2 regions of the Megasphaera indica genome follow, and region 1 is predicted to be linked to the other one. Evidence: riboswitches for the same ligand, from Rfam matches in the RefSeq annotation. Region 1 holds a riboswitch; the other holds the start of a gene.

What was found. A riboswitch is a leader RNA that binds a small molecule or an ion and turns the genes downstream of it on or off. The one in region 1 is predicted to bind FMN.
Region 2: it holds a riboswitch for FMN, as region 1 does, so the genes downstream of both, ACFCTO_RS09450 (bifunctional 3,4-dihydroxy-2-butanone-4-phosphate synthase/GTP cyclohydrolase II) here and ribD (bifunctional diaminohydroxyphosphoribosylaminopyrimidine deaminase/5-amino-6-(5-phosphoribosylamino)uracil reductase RibD) in region 1, are expected to answer to the same signal.

What each region holds. Positions count from the first base shown of each region.
Region 1 covers NZ_JBKKJR010000011.1:74,513-78,343, forward strand. Annotated here, with positions in the region: gene pknB (Stk1 family PASTA domain-containing Ser/Thr kinase) at 1-534, shown strand, start outside; gene rsgA (ribosome small subunit-dependent GTPase A) at 545-1,408, shown strand; gene rpe (ribulose-phosphate 3-epimerase) at 1,411-2,055, shown strand; FMN riboswitch at 2,114-2,245, shown strand; gene ribD (bifunctional diaminohydroxyphosphoribosylaminopyrimidine deaminase/5-amino-6-(5-phosphoribosylamino)uracil reductase RibD) at 2,339-3,475, shown strand; gene ACFCTO_RS07235 (riboflavin synthase) at 3,456-3,831, shown strand, end outside.
Region 2 covers NZ_JBKKJR010000019.1:12,169-15,999, reverse strand. Annotated here, with positions in the region: gene ACFCTO_RS09455 (Crp/Fnr family transcriptional regulator) at 1-151, shown strand, start outside; gene ACFCTO_RS09450 (bifunctional 3,4-dihydroxy-2-butanone-4-phosphate synthase/GTP cyclohydrolase II) at 490-1,707, opposite strand; FMN riboswitch at 1,822-1,953, opposite strand; gene ACFCTO_RS09445 (FAD-binding oxidoreductase) at 2,006-3,409, opposite strand; gene ACFCTO_RS09440 (FtsB family cell division protein) at 3,574-3,831, shown strand, end outside.

The DNA of each region.
Region 1 (3,831 bases):
AAAGTCGACCTCGTCGTCTGCCGTAAGAGCGAAGCCGAAAAAGAAGCAGAAGCGGCCAAGAATGAAGCACCTAATACGAGCGGCATGAGCCTCGATGCGGCCGTGAAGGCCCTGGAAAGCGCCGGCTATTCCGTCGGCAGCGTGTCCAACCTCGATTCGTCGAAGGACAGCTCTCAGGCCGTCGTCACGGGCCAGACGTCGGAAGACGGCAAGGTCGTCAACTTGTCCGTCGAATATCCGTCGTCCCAGAGCAGCCAGAGCTCGCCGTCGAGCAGCTCCGGCGGATCCGATGGCAGTGCCAATAACCAGGAACCGGCCGGGACGCCTCATTACGGGACGGTCAATATCAGCGTACCGTCTGGCGCTTCCAGCCAGCATGTCCAGATCGTCGTATCCGACGACAATGGCTCGCGCGTCGTCTATGACCGCAGCCAGGCCGGCGGCGACAACATCTCTAAGAGCGTCAGCGGCACGGGCAAGACGAGAGTCAAAGTATACATCAACAATTCGTTAGTACAGGACCAGTATATCTAAGGGGAGGAACATGACAAAAGGACGCGTCATCAAGAACTATAACGGCTATTATTACGTCGATGTCGGCCGGGAAGGGCTCATCGAGTGCCGGCGCCGCGGCAAATTGCTGAAAGCGAAGATACTCGTCGGCGACGAGCTGGAAATCACCGAGCTGGGCCAGGACAAGGGCGTCATCGAAGCCCTGTTGCCCCGGCGCAACCAGATACGCCGGCCGGCCGTGGCCAATATCGACCAGCTCCTGGTCATCATGGCGGCCAAGTCGCCGGACCCGAACCAGTTCCTCGTCGATAAGATGCTCATGACCTGTGAATACGGCGGCATTCATCCGACGCTGTGCTTCAATAAGTGCGACCTGGACCGGGAGACGGCCGAATCCTACAAGGCCTTTTATGAACGCTGCGGCTATGACGTCTATCTCGTGTCGGCCAAGACCGGCGAAGGCCTCGATACCCTGCGGAATCTGCTGCCCCACCGCATGACGGCCTTTGCCGGCCCGTCGGGCGTCGGCAAGTCGAGCCTGCTGTCCCAGATCCTGGGCCGGGAAGACTTGTCCGTCGGCGCTGTCAGCGAAAAAATCAAGCGCGGCCGCCATACGACACGCCATTCGGAAATCATGCGCCTCGACAGCGATACGTATGTCGTCGATACGCCGGGATTCAGCTCTCTCGACTTCGAGCACCTCGACCCGAAGGAAGTCCTGCGCCTCTTCCCGGACATGCTGCCCTACAGCGGCGGCTGCAAGTTCTCGTCGTGTCTCCATCTGTCCGAACCGGAATGTACGGTCAAACAGGCCGTCGCTGACGGTCATATCCAGAAAGAACGGTATGACACATACTGTAAGATACTCACTTCCATTGCAGAAAGGAAACGATAGTCATGGTAACCATTTGCCCATCTATATTATCAGCGGACTTCTCCCGCCTGGCTGAAGACATTCAGGACGTCGAACGGAAGGGGGCAGATTGTATCCATCTCGACTTGATGGACGGCCATTTCGTGCCGAACCTGACCTTTGGCGTCCCCGTCGTCAAGGCCCTGCGCAGCTGCACCAAGCTGCCCTTCGATGCCCATCTCATGGTAGAACATCCGGAAACCTACATCGACGGCCTGGCTACTGCCGGCGTCCAGTACGTCACGGTCCATCAGGAAGCCTGCACCCATCTCGACCGGGTCCTGCAGCAGATCCACGAAGCCGGCATGAAAGGCGGCGTCGCCCTCAACCCGGCGACCCCCGTATCGACTTTGTCCTGCCTGGCCGGGCAGCTGGACATGATCCTCATCATGAGCGTCAACCCCGGCTTCGGCGGCCAGAAGTTCATTCCCTATGCCGTCGATAAGATTCGCCAGGCCAAGGCGCTCCTGGAACAGGCCGGCAATACGACGGCTGTCATCGAAGTGGATGGCGGCGTCAATGCCAAGACCGTTCAGGCCGTCAAAGACGCCGGTGCGACCTTCCTCGTCGCCGGCAGTGCCGTCTTCGGAGCTGACGACCGGGCCGCTGCCATCGCGTCCTTGCGATAAGGACTTGTATTTCTTCTTTTCATGTGCTAAAATCATACATGTAGTTCAAATGAATAAGGATAGTCTTTGAGGCAAGGTGAGAAAGCGGCGCTTTCAATTCCTGACCGGCGGTGACAGTCCGCTAACCCGCAAGGGTTGAACCGATGCAATTTCGGTACCGACAGTACAGTCTGGATGGGAAAAGACGACAGATTGTGTTTTTGTTGCGCTCAAAAGGCTATGGGAATCTTACGTCCATAGCCTTTTTTTATCTTGCGAATCTGAATAGAAGGGAAGGAATACATTGGAACCGGCAGAGTATATGAAAAAAGCCCTGGAATTGGCAAAGACCGCCCTGGGCTATACGACACCCAATCCTGCCGTCGGCTGCGTCATCGTCAAAGATGGTGAAATCGTCGGCACGGGATACCATCATAAGGCCGGCACGCCTCATGCCGAAGTATGGGCATTGCGTGAAGCTGGCGAACGGGCGAAGGGGGCTACGGTCTATGTGACCCTCGAACCTTGCGCCCATTACGGGAGAACGCCGCCGTGTGCCCGGACCCTCGTCGAAAAAGGCGTCGGCAAAGTCGTCATGGCCATGCTCGACCCCAACCCCTTAGTGGCTGGCAAAGGCGCGGCCATCCTGCGCAAAGCCGGCATCGCCGTCGAAGTCGGCCTCATGTCGAAGGAAGCGGCTCAGCTCAACGAAGTCTTCATCAAGAACATGATGGTCCAGAAACCGTTCATCGCCATCAAACTGGCCCAGAGCCTCGATGGCCGCACAGCTTCACGGACGGGGAAATCCCAGTGGATCACCAACGAATGGGCCCGCAGCTACGGTCACTATCTGCGCTCCATATATGACGGCATCTTAGTCGGCATCAACACGGTCCTGACAGACAATCCCCTCTTGACCAGCCGCATCGAACGGCCCGGCCAGGATGCACCGCATCAGCCCGTGCGCATCGTACTGGATACGAAAGGGCGGACGCCTTTGAATTCGCTCGTCGTCACCGATAAGACGACGCAGACCATCATCGTTACGACGTCCCTGTGCCCGGTAGAGAAGATGAAAGCCCTGAAAGAGGCTGGCGTCCGCGTCATCCTGGCACCGCTCCAGGACGGCAAGACCATCTACCTGCCCGACGCCTTGCAGCTCCTGCACGACGAAGGGCTGACCAGCATCCTCGTCGAAGGCGGCAGTACCGTCCAGGGCAGCTTCTTCGACGCCCGCCTGGTCGATAAGATCTATGCCTTCATGGGGGACAAGGTCATCGGTGGGACCGGGGCCCTGCCGTCTGTCGGCGGCTGCGGCGTCGATGAACTCGATGAATGCCTGCCGCTGGTCTACGATTCGGCAGAACTCCATGACAATAATGTATTGATTACGGCATATAATGCCAACAGGGAGGGCGCCTATGTTCACTGGCATCATTGAGGAACTGGGGACGATTGCCCATATGGACCGCCGCCCCGATTCCATCCGCCTGACCATTCAGGCACACAAAGTATTAGAAGGCACGCAGCTCGGCGACAGCATCGCCGTCAACGGCGTCTGCCTGACCGTCACGGATATGACGGACTCGACCTTTTCGGCCGACGTCATGCATGAAACCATGCGCCGCTCATCGTTCAGCACTATCAAGAGCGGTTCCCAGGTCAACCTCGAACGGGCCATGCAGGTCGGCGGCCGCCTGGGCGGTCATATCGTCAGCGGCCATATCGACGGCATCGGCCACGTCGCCCGCATTGCCACCGATGGCATTGCCCGGGTCATCACCATTTCCATCCCCA
Region 2 (3,831 bases), on a different contig from region 1:
GGCCACCTTCGTCCTGCCTTTCAACCGCCAGCAGATGGCCGACTTCCTCTCCGTCGACCGCAGCGCCTTATCGGCCGAACTGAGCAAGATGAAAAAAGAAGGCCTCATCGATTACCACAAGGACAAATTCACCTTGCTGCAGGAACATTAAGGAAATCGGCGGGCCGCCAGCTAAGCTGTCCGTTCTGGCAGCTACCCTGCGCCTCCCGCTAATCGGTACCTGGTGGGCCAGAAAGGCTTTCAGGACGGCCCTTACGAACCACGAGCCACGAACCACTGACTACTAAAAAAGAAATTCCCGAGGCGTCACATCTGTAGGGGCTTGCACGTGGCAAGCCCGCTTCAGAATATGAGTGATTTTCCAGCTTGGGGATAATGTTGCCCAATACCCGGCGGGTCGCCCACGTGGCGACCCCTACGAGCCACGAGCCACGAGCCACTGCTAAAAAAGGCGCTGTCTTCATGCGACAGCGCCTTTTTTACTCGCTTTTAATGCAGATGGGGGAGGATGTGGCCCATTTTATTCTTTTTCGTTTCCAAGTAGAATTCGTCGAATTTCTGGGGTTTCATTTCGATGGGGACGCGTTCTACGATTTCGACGCCGAAGCCTTCGAGGCCGTAGACTTTTTCCGGGTTGTTCGTGAGCAGGCGGATTTCTTTAGCGCCCATGTCCTGGAGAATCTGGGCACCGATCCAGTATTCGCGAAGGTCCGGAGCGAAGCCGAGTTTTTCATTGGCTTCGACTGTATCGTAGCCCTGTTCCTGGAGGACGTAGGCTTTGAGCTTATTGATGAGGCCGATGCCACGGCCTTCCTGGCGCATGTAGAGGAGGATGCCCCGGCCTTCGGCGTTGATCTGTGTCAGGGCAGCGGCCAGCTGTTCACCGCAGTCGCAGCGGCGGGAGCCGAAGACGTCGCCTGTAAGGCATTCGGAATGGACGCGGCACAGGAGGTTCTTGCCGTCGCCGATTTCGCCTTTGACCAGAGCGACGTGATGTTCGCCCGTCAGGTCGTTGATGTAGCCGTAGATCTTGAAATCGCCGTATTTCGTCGGCATCTTGGCGACGGCTTCGCGGATGACGTGTTTGTCGTGGCGGCGGCAGTAGTTCTGGAGATCGTGGATGGTGATGAATTTCAGGCCGTATTCGTCGGCGATTTTCCAGAGGTCCGGCGTGCGCATCATCGTGCCGTCGTCTGCCATGATTTCGCAGCACAGGCCGACCTGTTTGAGCCCGGCCAGGCGCATGAGGTCGACCGTGGCTTCCGTGTGGCCGTTGCGGGTCAGGACACCGCCGCGTTTGGCGACGAGGGGGAAGTTGTGGCCAGGACGGCGGAAGTCTTCGGGACGGGCCGATTCTTCAGCGCATTTGCGGGCCGTCAGGGCGCGTTCGACAGCCGAGATGCCCGTCGTCGTGTCGACGTAGTCGATGGAAACAGTGAAGGCCGTTTCGTGGTTATCTGTATTTTCGCTGACCATCTGGGGCAGGCCGAGCTTATGGGCATATTCGATGCTCATGGGCATGCAGATCAGGCCCTTGCCGTGGCTGGCCATGAAGTTCATGTTTTCTGTCGTGCAGTACTGGGCGGCGCAGATGAAGTCGCCTTCGTTTTCGCGGTCCGGGTCGTCGGTAACGATGATGACGTGGCCGGCCTGTAATTCTTCCAATGCTTCTTCGATAGTGTTGAATTTGCGTTTTTCTGTAGTCAAAATAAAGACCTCCTTAAAGTCTGTATTGTCCATAGTTGGTGGTACTCAAAAAGCCCTGGCGATGAGGCACAGGGCTTTGACATGCAAGGAAAGGCACGCTGCAGAAACAGCACGCCACATCTTCTTCCATCCAGACTATACTGTCGGTTTTGGAATCGCACCAAATCACGAGCCAATGGCTCCTACGCCGTAGCGTTCGCGGACTATACCGCCGATCGGGAATTTCACCCTGCCCTGAAGATATACGTTTTATTCAGTTCTGTTATGTATTATACACGGTAACTTTCATTTTTGCAAGTTAGTCGACGTCGAAGATTTTCCCCGGGTTGAGGATGTCGTTCGGGTCAAGGGCTTTCTTGATGGCCTTCATCATTTCCAGTTCGCCGGGATCGGTGAATTCTTCCATCAAATGCTTGCGCTTGTAGCCGATGCCGTGTTCGCCGGACAGGCGGCCGCCGTGGGCATAAATGAATTTGTACAGTTCCTGCTGGTTGGCCTTGACCCGCTGGTCCCAGTCTTCGTAGGTGGCATCTTCATTCTTGAGGATGTTCAAGTGAATGTTGCCGTCGCCGGCGTGGCTGGCGATACGTGTGACCAGGTTGTATTTCTTGGCCAGGCGCAGGATTTCATCGAGGAGGGCCGCTTCCTGGTCGACAGGGACGACGACGTCTTCTTTGCAGACGATGAGGCTTTCGGCGCGGACGGCTTCGGCAAAGGCCTTGCGGGCCTGCCAGATCTTATTGTGGTCAGCGACGAGGACTGACGACGCGCCGTTTTCCGTGCAGACTTCGTCGAGGATGACGGCCTTGTCGTCCAGGTCGTCTTCGCTGGTCCCTTCGACTTCGACGATGACGTAGTTGCCGTTGTCGCTGCCCTGGAGATTTTCATTGAGGTATTTTTCGACGGACTTGATGGTGATGTTGTCCATGAATTCGACGCACGTCGGCGTGATGCCGGCCTTGATGATTTTGGTGACGACGCCCATGGCCTGGCGGCGGTCGTCGAAGATGGCCAGCAGGTCGAGGGCGTACTTCGGCTTGGGCAGGAGCTTCAGCGTCGCCTTGGTGATGATGCCCAGGGTCCCTTCGGAGCCGATGACCAGCTGGTCCAGGGAATAGCCTGTCGACTGTTTCTGCAGGCGCGCGCCGAGGTTGACGATGCGCCCTGTCGGGTTGACGACTTCCACGCTGTAGACCTGGTGGCGCGTCGTCCCGTATTTGACGGCCCGGTTGCCGCCGGCGTTGGTGGCGATGTTGCCGCCGATGAAGCACGAGTCGCCGCTGCACGGGTCGCCAGCGTAGAAGAGGCCTTTCTTTTCGGCCGCTTCCTGCAGGTCCGACGTGCGTACACCCGGTTCGACGACGGCATAGAGGCCGTCTTCATTGATTTCCAGTATCTTGTTCATCTTTTCCAGCGACAAGACGATGCCGCCGTATTCCGGGACGGCGCCGCAGGCCAGACCCGTGCCGGCCCCGCGGGGGACGACAGGGAAGTGGCAGGCATTGGCCAGCTTGATGATGGCGCTGACCTGCTGGGCCGTTTCGGCAAAGACGACGGCTTCGGGCATGTGATGGTAAGCCGGGTCGGTCACTTCGTCATGGGAATAAGGCTGCATGGCGTCGGCGTCGGTGACGACGTCTTTCGGGCCGACGATGGCCTTTAATTTTTCCAGGATTTCTGTCGTTATTTTTTCATAGTGCATACGTGTTCCCCCTCGGATAAGATACAAAATGTCGTGCCTCTATTATATATAACTGCCGCCCATTTTAAAAGGAATTTTACAAAAAAACTTTATCTTGCCAGCAAAGCACGGTATACTATAGGGTAAGACTTTTTCAGTCTCTTGTTCTTAGAAAGGGTGATTGGGTGGAAACCAAGCAGTATCGCCAGCCCCGGCGCCGAAAGAAGCGCCGTAAGGTCCCCCGGAAGCGCCGTACAGGGCTGCTCATCCGGCTCCGGCAGATGAGCTGGTACAATCTTATTCTCGTGGCCATCATCGTCGCCGGCTTCTATCTCATCGGCGTCCGCCTCTACAGGCTGTGGGAAATCCATGACGACATGAACCGGACCCTGCAGCAGGAACAGACCTTGCGGGACGAAAATCTTCGCCTTCGCGAACGGCGT